DNA from 4 places in the Streptomyces sp. NPDC056503 genome. Region 4 is predicted to be linked to each of the others. Evidence: riboswitches for the same ligand, from Rfam matches in the RefSeq annotation. Region 4 holds a riboswitch; each other region holds the start of a gene.

Region 1 (2,191 bases), on a different contig from region 4:
GCTACGACGACGTCGATGGACGGCACGAGCATCTCCTTCTGGGATGTGACGCTAGGTGTGACGCATGGGTCGCAAGGTCTCGTTCGCCTTGCGACAAGAGCCTAACCGGCTCGGGCGCTCCGGCCAGCCGACCGCCCGTCCCCTGGGACGAAAAAGGGCCCAAGAGCATGCAGTAAGGGACGAAAGACCTGGAATCTACTGGACGGTAACGGCAGAACCCCGGTCCCGAGCCACGGGGGAAGGGCTCGGAACCGGGGTGGTCACCGCGGGAGGGTCGTCGGGCGCCGGTGAGCCGCCGGACTCACCGGTGCCTCGGGGCTCACTTCAGGTGGAGCTGCTGGCCCGGGTAGATCAGGTCGGCGTTCTCGACGACGTCCTTGTTGAGCTCGAAGAGCTCGGCCCAGCCACCCTTGACGCCCTGCGCCTGGGCGATCTTGCTGAGGGTGTCGCCGGCCGCGACCTTGTACTCGCCGTCACCCTTCTTGACCTTCTTGCCGGTCGGGGTGGTGACGGTCTTCTTGGCGGCGGCCTTGGGCGCGGCCTGGGTGGCCTGCTTCGGGGCCTGGGCGACCTGCTTCGGGGCCTGGCGCTGCTCGCTGCGGTTGGCGGGCTGCTCGGCGGTGCGCTCGGGGGCGCTCTGCTGCTTCGGGGCGGCGGCCTCGGCGGCGCCACCACCGTAGGAGGCGGAGGAGAGACCCACGCCACAGCTCGGCCACGCGCCCTTGCCCTGGCCCGCGAGGACCTTCTCGGCGACGGCGATCTGCTGCGACTTGCTGGCCTGGTCGGCGCTGGAGGCGTAGGCGGTGCCGCCGTACGCGGCCCAGGTGGAGGCCGAGAACTGGAGGCCGCCGTAGTAGCCGTTGCCGGTGTTGATCGACCAGTTGCCGCCGGACTCGCACTGGGCGACGCGGTCCCACTCGGAGGCGGTGGCGGCCGAGGCGGTGCCGGCGGCCATCAGCGGGGCGGCGACGGCCGCACCGGTGACGCCGACGAGGGCGACGACGCGAGTGGCCTTGGAGGGACGACGGCGCTTGCCCGTACCGGAGAACAGCATGGAGTTTCCTCTTCACCGACGCCTGTGAGGTGAGCTGTCGGGTTCGGGCTTGAAGAGTTCGCCCGGCCGCGTGTCCTTGCACGCGGCTTCACCCCTAGCCGGTCGATCGGCCGTCAGTCTCAACGGCCGGGACCGGCGCAAACCTTGGGTCCCCCACTCCTGCCTGCGGCGCTTTCGCGACGACAGTTCCCGGCGACCGACGGCAGGACTCGGCGTTTCGGTCGACGGGGCCCGCGGTGGCGAGCGGTGTCGACCGTAGACACACAGGTGCTCGAAGTTCAAAGAGGCTCACAACGGACAAATAGCCCTTACTTGCACTCCGTCAGACCTCGTTTGCGCAGGTGAGGCCTGACGGGAGCAAAGTTTGCGGACGTGACACGCCAGTTGGGACGAAGAGACCCATGTCTCACTTTCCCAAAATCGGACATACGCCCCTGAAACGGCCTCACTTCTCCGGCGAAGGGACCGTCAGCTCAAGGCTCTGACCAGGGAGGATGAGATCCGGATCGACCCCGACCGTCTGGCGGTTGGCGTCGTAGAGGGCGTCCCAGCCGCCGGCGAGATCGTTCTCCTGAGCAATCTCCGACAGGCTGTCACCCGGCATCACGGTGTAAGCGCCGCTTGCGTCCACCTTGGCGGGGGTTGAGGTGACCTTGTCCGCAGCTGCGGCATGTCTACCGGATTCCTGCGCGGTGTCCGTTACGCCGGTTTCCTCCGTGGCCGCCTCGCCCCGGTGCTTGCCCTGACCCGGCGTGGCCGACGACACGTCAGCCTCGTCCGTACCGGGGGTCACCGGGGTGGTGGGCGCCAGGGGGCTCTCCGAGCCGTCCGGCGGCGTGACCGGGGCGCCCGGCGTGCCCGTGGAGGCGTCCGGGGTGCCCGGGGTCTCCGGCGCCCGGTCGGTGGGCGCGTCCGGGGTGACGCCCGCGGGCGGCGTCGTGACCGCGCCCGCGGGGGGCGGGGTGGTGGGCGTGGTGGAGGTGGCGGGCGCGGTGGGGGCGGCGGGCGTCACCGGAGCGGTGACGGCCTTCTCCTTCTTCTCCGCGACCTCCTCCGCCCCGGCGGCATGGTCCGCCCCGGAGGCCTTCGCCGGCGCGGTGGAGGCGGACGTGCCGCCGGTCCAGTTCGACTCGGGGG
Region 2 (2,191 bases), on a different contig from region 4:
GCCGTGGTCATCGGCGCCTTCCGGGAGGCGGCCGAGCAGGAGGCGGGCCTGGAGGGGGTGGCGGCGCGGCTCGAACGGGCCCTCACGCGGGAGGGGACCCGGCGCGAGGGGCTGGACGCCTTCGAGGGGTTCACGACGGCGGTGCTCGCCGAGATCCCGCGCGAGGGCGGGGCCGTACGGATCGTGAACCGGGGGCATCCGCCGCCGCTGCTGCTGTACGGGGACGGGCGCCTGGAGCCGGTCGAGCCGGCCGAGGCGGCGCTGCCGCTCGGCATGGGGGAGCTGTCGGTCTGGCCGGACCAGGCCGACGAGCGGCCCTACCCGCCGGGCGCGACGCTGCTGTTCTACACGGACGGGCTGTCGGAGGCGCGGGACGGGCACGGGGCCTTCTACGATCCGGCGGCCCGGCTCGCGGGGGCGGTCTTCCCCGGGCCGGAGGAGCTGCTCGACGCGCTCGTGGACGACGTGCGGCGGCACACCGGCGGCGGTTCGACGGACGACATGGCGCTGCTCGCGGTGAGCCGGCCGACGGCCGGGGCGCCGGAGCGGCGGCGGACGATGCCGGTGGTGCCGCCCGGCCGGTGAGCGGGAGGACCCACGGGGTCGGTCACGTTCCGTGCCCGAGGGGTCTCACAGAGATAACAATTGACATAACGTCAGATTCACGGGGTTGGGCGGGGTGTCACTGAAGGGGGGTCAACTCGGGCGAATCCCTGCCAATTCAATGAATGATCAAGGGGAACGGCTTGGAATCGGACCGTCGTGTCTATTAACGTTCGATAACGCAGCGCGGTCGTCCCAGCCGCCGCAAGAGGCGGCTCCGCGCGCACGCGCCGAATCCCGTAAGGGAACCGGGGAACCAACCCTTGGGGTGAATCGGGCCCCTCGCACCTCTTCCGTGCGAAGACGCCCGTAGGAGACCTTCCTGCTCCGAACCCGTCAGCTAACCCGGTAGGCGAGAAGGAAGGAAAGGAGCGCGCCTCCGTGGCGTCCAACACCCCCGTACCCGAAGCCCCCTTCGATCCCTTCGGCGCCCGGGGTGGCGTCGGAGCGGACGACCCGGACGGCTTCGCGCCGGGCGCGTACGAAACCGCCTCCTTCACCCCCGCGCCCGGAGAGTGGAACCCGACCGAGGGCTCCCTGCGCGCCGAGACCCGCTCCGGCGGCCGGCACCGGGTCGTGAAGCAGCGCTCCAACTTCGCCCGCTCCTCCACCGTCCTCGGCGTCGGCGTCATCGCCGCCGTCGGCGCGGGCGGCCTCGCCACCGCGCAGGAGAAGGCCCCCGTCGCCATCTCCCTCCCCGACCTGCCCGACCTGGGGCTGCCGGACGCCCACGACCTGCCCGGCGTCGGCGACCTCCTGCCCGGCGGCGACGAGGAGCCGACCGCCTCGGTGCGCGAGTCCGTGCCGGTCGCGGCGGGCGGCGTCGCCGCGAAGCCGCTGACCTCGGTCACGTACACCGCCCCGGCCGACACCGCCGCCGGCACCGAGGCCGAGGAGCGCACCGCCTCCACCGCCGACGCCGGCGAGGCCCTGCGCGCCCGCATCCTCCAGCAGGCCGAACAGCAGCAGCAGGCCGCCGTGGACGCCGAGAAGCTCGCCGCCGAGAAGCTGGCCGCCGAGAAGGCCGCCGCGGACGCCCAGGCCAAGGCCGACGCCGCCGCGAAGGCCGAGGCCGAGGCGAAGGCCAAGGCGGAGGCGGAGCGGCTCGCCGCCGAGAAGGCCGAGGCCGAGCGCATCGCCGCCGAGAAGGCCGAGGCCGAGCGGCTCGCCAAGCTGGCCGCCAGCTACTCGATGCCGCTCTCCTCGTACACCCTCACCTCCACCTACATGCAGTCCGGCTCGATGTGGTCCTCCGGCTACCACACGGGCCTCGACTTCGCGGCGCCCACCGGCACCCCGCTCAAGGCGGTGCACGGCGGCACGATCAAGTCGGCCGGCTGGTCCGGCTCGTACGGCTACCGGATCGTCCTGGAGCTGGAGGACGGCACCGAGGTCTGGTACTGCCACCTCTCCTCGATGACCGTCGCCGCCGGCCAGACCGTCACCACCGGCGAGACCATCGGCCGCGTCGGCGCCACCGGCAACGTCACCGGCCCCCACCTCCACATGGAGGTCCACACTCCCGACGGCTCGGGCATCGACCCGGCGGAGTGGCTGCGCTCCAAGGGCCTGTCGGTCTGATCCCCGA
Region 3 (2,191 bases), on a different contig from region 4:
AGCAGGCCCCGCAGCGTGTCGAGGTCGCCCTCGCGGACCATCCGCCAGAACTCCTTGCCGTCGGCGGGGTCGCTCAGGGGTATGTTCACGTTCCGCACGCCCGGGAGCTCGACGTCCGGGCCCTCCACCTTGGCGTCGGCGGCGTTGCGGAAGTCGAAGATCGTGTGCAGGCCGAGGTCGGAGAGGAAGGCCGCGTCGGACTCGGTGGCGTCGGCGAGGTGGCCGCTGCGGAAGAGGGCGCCGGGCCGGACGGCGCGCCCGTCCGTGGTCGGCAGGCCGGCCACGTCCCGGAAGTTGCGGACCGCCGCGAGCTCGGGCTCGCCGGGTTCGAGGGGCTGGACCTGCGGCAGCTGCTGCGTCACGGATGCTCCTGGGGGTAGGCGTTCGCGGGGCCGGGACGGGATCGGTTCCCCCCGCAATCATCCCGTCGAGCGCGGCGCGGCGCACCCCCCTGGTCGGTAATGGGCGATCTGTCCGTATTGGAAGGTCTTGAGGTAACGCGCCCTGGTTGCGGGGGAGATGGAATTCCGTGCGTGAGCAGGGTCATAGAAGTGACGGATCGTGGCCGACCGCCCGGCCCAACCTCCCTCCCCGAAAAGGGAATCGAGGGACCGTCATCCACGGAGGGTGACCGGAATTCCGGGGCCGAAGATCGTCCCGGAATGTCCGGCGAATTCCATGGCTTGTTCGCGCCGACCCCGCTCGTCTAGCGTCGCCGTCAATCCGGTCGGACCGCCGAATCCTGCCACCGTCCGGAATTCGCACCCACCCATGCGTGGCAGGAGCGGGGGACCCAAGGAAGTACGCCGGTCCCGCGACGCAGGACGGCTCGGGGTGAAGCCGCGTGAGAAACGCGGCCGGACATCTCCAGTCCGAACCCGACAGCTCACCTCGCAGGCGCCGGAGAGGAATTCGCCATGCCCGCGAAGGGTAAGCACCGCCGCCAGAAGTCCACCCTGATCACCCGTGGCCTCGTCGCCGCCGGCACCGGTGGCGCCGTCGTCGCCCTGCCGCTGATCGGCGCCACCGGCGCCCACGCCGCCGAGCAGGCCGCCCCGGCCGCCGTCTCCGGCACCGTGGCCGTCGCCGCCGCGCAGGTCCAGGCCGCCGCCCCGGCCGCCAAGGCCGCCGCCCCGACCACGTACTCCGTGGTCGCCGGCGACTACCTGTCCAAGATCGCCGCCGACCACGACGTCGCCGGCGGCTGGGAGCGGCTCTACGCCGACAACCGCCAGGTCGTCGGCGGGAACCCCTCGCTGATCTTCCCGGGCATGAAGCTCACCCTCGGCGCCAAGAACCCCGCCAAGGCCGCCGCCGCCAAGGCCGCGCCGAAGGCCGCCGCCAAGGCCGCCCCGAAGGCCGCCGCCAAGGCCGCCCCGAAGGCCGAGGCGAAGGTCACCCAGGAGGCCCCGTCCTCCGGCGAGCAGACCCGCGCCTCCCGCTCCACCGAGCGCGCCGCGGCCCCGGCCGCCGCCGCCCAGTCCTCCTCCTCCGGCTGGGTCACCCCGGTCGCCGGCGGCGTCTCCACCTCGTACCGGACCGCCGGTGCCATGTGGTCCTCCGGCTACCACACCGGTGCCGACTTCATCGCCTCCTCCGGCACCACCGTCCGCGCCGTCGGCGCCGGCACGGTCGTCTCCGCCGGCTGGAGCGGCGCCTACGGCAACGAGGTCGTCATCCAGCACGCCGACGGCAACTACTCGCAGTACGCCCACCTCTCCTCCCTGGCCGTCTCCGCCGGCCAGTCGGTGAGCGGCGGCCAGCAGATCGGCCTCTCGGGTTCCACCGGCAACTCGACCGGCCCGCACCTGCACTTCGAGATCCGCACCTCGCCGAGCTACGGCTCGGACGTCGACCCGCTGGCCTACCTGCGCCAGCACGGCGTCTCGATCTGACCCGTCCGGCCCCGCGGCCGCACGAAGGCCCGGCACCCTGGTGCCGGGCCTTCGCCCTATTCCGGCTTGGCAAATTCTTTATCGGTGGCATATGTCACCCGCCGTCAACCCCTCCTTACGGTCGCGTAGGTCACATCCGAAAAGGAAGGATGTGCTTCCGTGGCAGACGATTCGAGAGCAACAGACGAGAACACGTTCGGGTCATTCGGGTCGTACGCGGCGATCGGTGACAGCTTCACCGAGGGCGTCGGGGACCCCGGACCCGACGGGACCTACGTCGGCTGGGCCGACCGCTT
Region 4 (2,191 bases):
CCCGCCGCTGCCACCGCGGTCGTCGTGGGCGACCTCACCGGTGTGGACCTCGACAAGGTCCTCGCCGAGACCCTCGGCGGCTGGACCGGCAAGCCGGCCGCGCCGCGTCCGATGGCGCCGATCACCGCCGACGACACCGGGCGGGTCGTCATCGTCGACCGCCCCGGAGCGGTCCAGACCCAGCTGCTCATCGGCCGGATCGGCCCGGACCGCCACGACTCCGTGTGGGCCGCGCAGGTCCTCGGCGTCTACTGCCTCGGCGGCACCCTGACGTCCCGTCTGGACGCCGTCCTGCGCGAGGAGAAGGGGTACACGTACGGCGTGCGCGCCTTCGGGCAGGTGCTGCGGTCGGACGGCGAGGGGCACGGCGCCTCGATGCTCGCCATCAGCGGCTCGATCGACACCCCCAACACCGGTCCGGCCCTCGACGACCTGTGGAAGGTGCTCCGGACGCTGGCCGAGGGCGGTCTGACCGACGCCGAGCGGGACATCGCGGTGCAGAACCTGGTGGGCGTGGCCCCGCTCAAGTACGAGACGGCCGCGTCGGTCGCCGCGACCCTCTCCGACCAGGTCGAGCAGCACCTGCCGGACGACTACCAGGCGCGGCTGTACGCGCGGCTCGCCGAGACCGGCACGGTCGAGGCCACGGCGGCCGTCGTCAGCGCCTTCCCGGTGGACCGGCTCGTCACCGTCCTGGTGGGCGACGCCGCGCAGATCGAGGAGCCCGTGAGGGCCCTCGGCATCGGCGAGGTGACCGTGGTGAGCTGACCTCCCGTCGGCTCCGGCGGAGGTCTCCGATGCGCGGAAGCGCCGGAGACCTCCGCTTTGTCCGTTATGGAGTCAAGGATGATCGTATGCCCTGTGGCATGTCTTACAAATGGGCGTGTCTGTTTGGCGATTGACATCCGTCCGGCCTAGCGTCAGTCCGTCTGTCCGACCCGACGCACGCGCCGCACCCGCGGCAACCGGGCAGTCATCGCCGAGTCCCCGTCAGGCGCGAGCCTGGGGAGCCGGGGACCCACGCAGTCCCTGGGGTGAATCGGACGCCTTCGCCACGCGGAGGGGCCCGTAGGAGACCTTCCTGCTCCGAACCCGTCAGCTAACCCGGTAGGCGAGAAGGAAGGAAAGGAACCGTCTTGGCGTTCACCCGTGCCACCGGGAAGCATCGTGGTGCGAGCCGACTGGCTCGCCGCAGCGTCGGCATCGCCGGCGTGGCCGCACTCGCCACCACCGGCGTCGTCGGCACCCTGGCCTCCCCGGCGCTCGCCGCCGACACGGACAACCGTTCCTCCGAGGACACCGGCCTCACCCAGGTGATCGCCGACGAGTCCATCGCCGACCAGATCAACGCGCAGGCCGCCGCCCAGGAGCAGGAGGCCGCCGAGGCCGAGGCCCGGGCCAAGGTCCGCGCCGAGGCGAAGCGCAAGGCCGAGGCCCGCGCCCAGGAGATCCGCGAGGCCAAGGAGCGCGCGGCCCGCGAGGCCGAGCGCCGCCGGCTCGCCTCCTTCAACCTCCCGGTCGCCGGCTCGTACGTCTCCACCGGCTACAAGACCGGCGGCTCGCTCTGGTCCTCCGGCAGCCACTCCGGCGTCGACTTCCACGCCGCCTACGGCAGCTCGGTCGTCTCCGTCGGCTCCGGCACCGTCGTCGAGGCCGGCTGGGGCGGCGCCTACGGCAACAACATCGTGATCCGGATGAACGACGGCACGTACACCCAGTACGGCCACCTGTCGTCCATCGGCGTCTACGTCGGCCAGTCCGTCGAGCCCGGCCAGCAGATAGGCGTCTCCGGCTCGACCGGCAACTCCACCGGCCCGCACCTCCACTTCGAGGCCCGGGCCACCGCCGAGTACGGCTCCGACATCAACCCCGTCGCGTACCTCCGCGCCCGGGGCGTCAGCCTCTGACGCCTCGCGTCCCCGCTGTACCGAAAGGCCCCGGCTCCTGGTGAGCCGGGGCCTTTTCGTCGCACCCGGTACCGTACGGCCGCCTCCGCGAACCGGACGAATTCCGAGGGGGCATCGGAATTTCCGGCGCGCTGCAATAGAGTCGCGGAAACAGCGCTGCTCGAATTCGGTGCGCGCGGAGCGAAAGCGGAGGTCGGACATGCGGGTTCCCGCGCAATCGGTATGCACGGCGATCCGGGACGACATCGTCTCGGGGGTCTTCGAGCGCGGCAGCCGGCTGACCG

Evidence for each region. A riboswitch is a leader RNA that binds a small molecule or an ion and turns the genes downstream of it on or off. The one in region 4 is predicted to bind cyclic di-AMP.
Region 1: linked by a shared signal. The riboswitch ahead of ACFQ8C_RS00590 (transglycosylase family protein) and the one ahead of ACFQ8C_RS12155 (M23 family metallopeptidase) in region 4 are both predicted to bind cyclic di-AMP.
Region 2: linked by a shared signal. The riboswitch ahead of ACFQ8C_RS24130 (M23 family metallopeptidase) and the one ahead of ACFQ8C_RS12155 (M23 family metallopeptidase) in region 4 are both predicted to bind cyclic di-AMP.
Region 3: linked by a shared signal. The riboswitch ahead of ACFQ8C_RS02735 (peptidoglycan DD-metalloendopeptidase family protein) and the one ahead of ACFQ8C_RS12155 (M23 family metallopeptidase) in region 4 are both predicted to bind cyclic di-AMP.

Annotation. Positions count from the first base shown of each region.
Region 1 covers NZ_JBHTST010000001.1:139,370-141,560, reverse strand. Annotated here, with positions in the region: gene eno (phosphopyruvate hydratase) at 1-26, opposite strand, end outside; gene ACFQ8C_RS00590 (transglycosylase family protein) at 320-1,054, opposite strand; cyclic di-AMP (ydaO/yuaA leader) riboswitch at 1,059-1,235, opposite strand; gene ACFQ8C_RS00585 (transglycosylase family protein) at 1,500-2,191, opposite strand, start outside.
Region 2 covers NZ_JBHTST010000087.1:22,260-24,450, reverse strand. Annotated here, with positions in the region: gene ACFQ8C_RS24135 (PP2C family protein-serine/threonine phosphatase) at 1-585, shown strand, start outside; cyclic di-AMP (ydaO/yuaA leader) riboswitch at 822-973, shown strand; gene ACFQ8C_RS24130 (M23 family metallopeptidase) at 985-2,184, shown strand.
Region 3 covers NZ_JBHTST010000005.1:98,342-100,532, reverse strand. Annotated here, with positions in the region: gene ACFQ8C_RS02740 (tyrosine-protein phosphatase) at 1-362, opposite strand, end outside; cyclic di-AMP (ydaO/yuaA leader) riboswitch at 757-913, shown strand; gene ACFQ8C_RS02735 (peptidoglycan DD-metalloendopeptidase family protein) at 918-1,895, shown strand; gene ACFQ8C_RS02730 (SGNH/GDSL hydrolase family protein) at 2,055-2,191, shown strand, end outside.
Region 4 covers NZ_JBHTST010000030.1:33,411-35,601, forward strand. Annotated here, with positions in the region: gene ACFQ8C_RS12150 (M16 family metallopeptidase) at 1-768, shown strand, start outside; cyclic di-AMP (ydaO/yuaA leader) riboswitch at 968-1,128, shown strand; gene ACFQ8C_RS12155 (M23 family metallopeptidase) at 1,137-1,907, shown strand; gene ACFQ8C_RS12160 (GntR family transcriptional regulator) at 2,107-2,191, shown strand, end outside.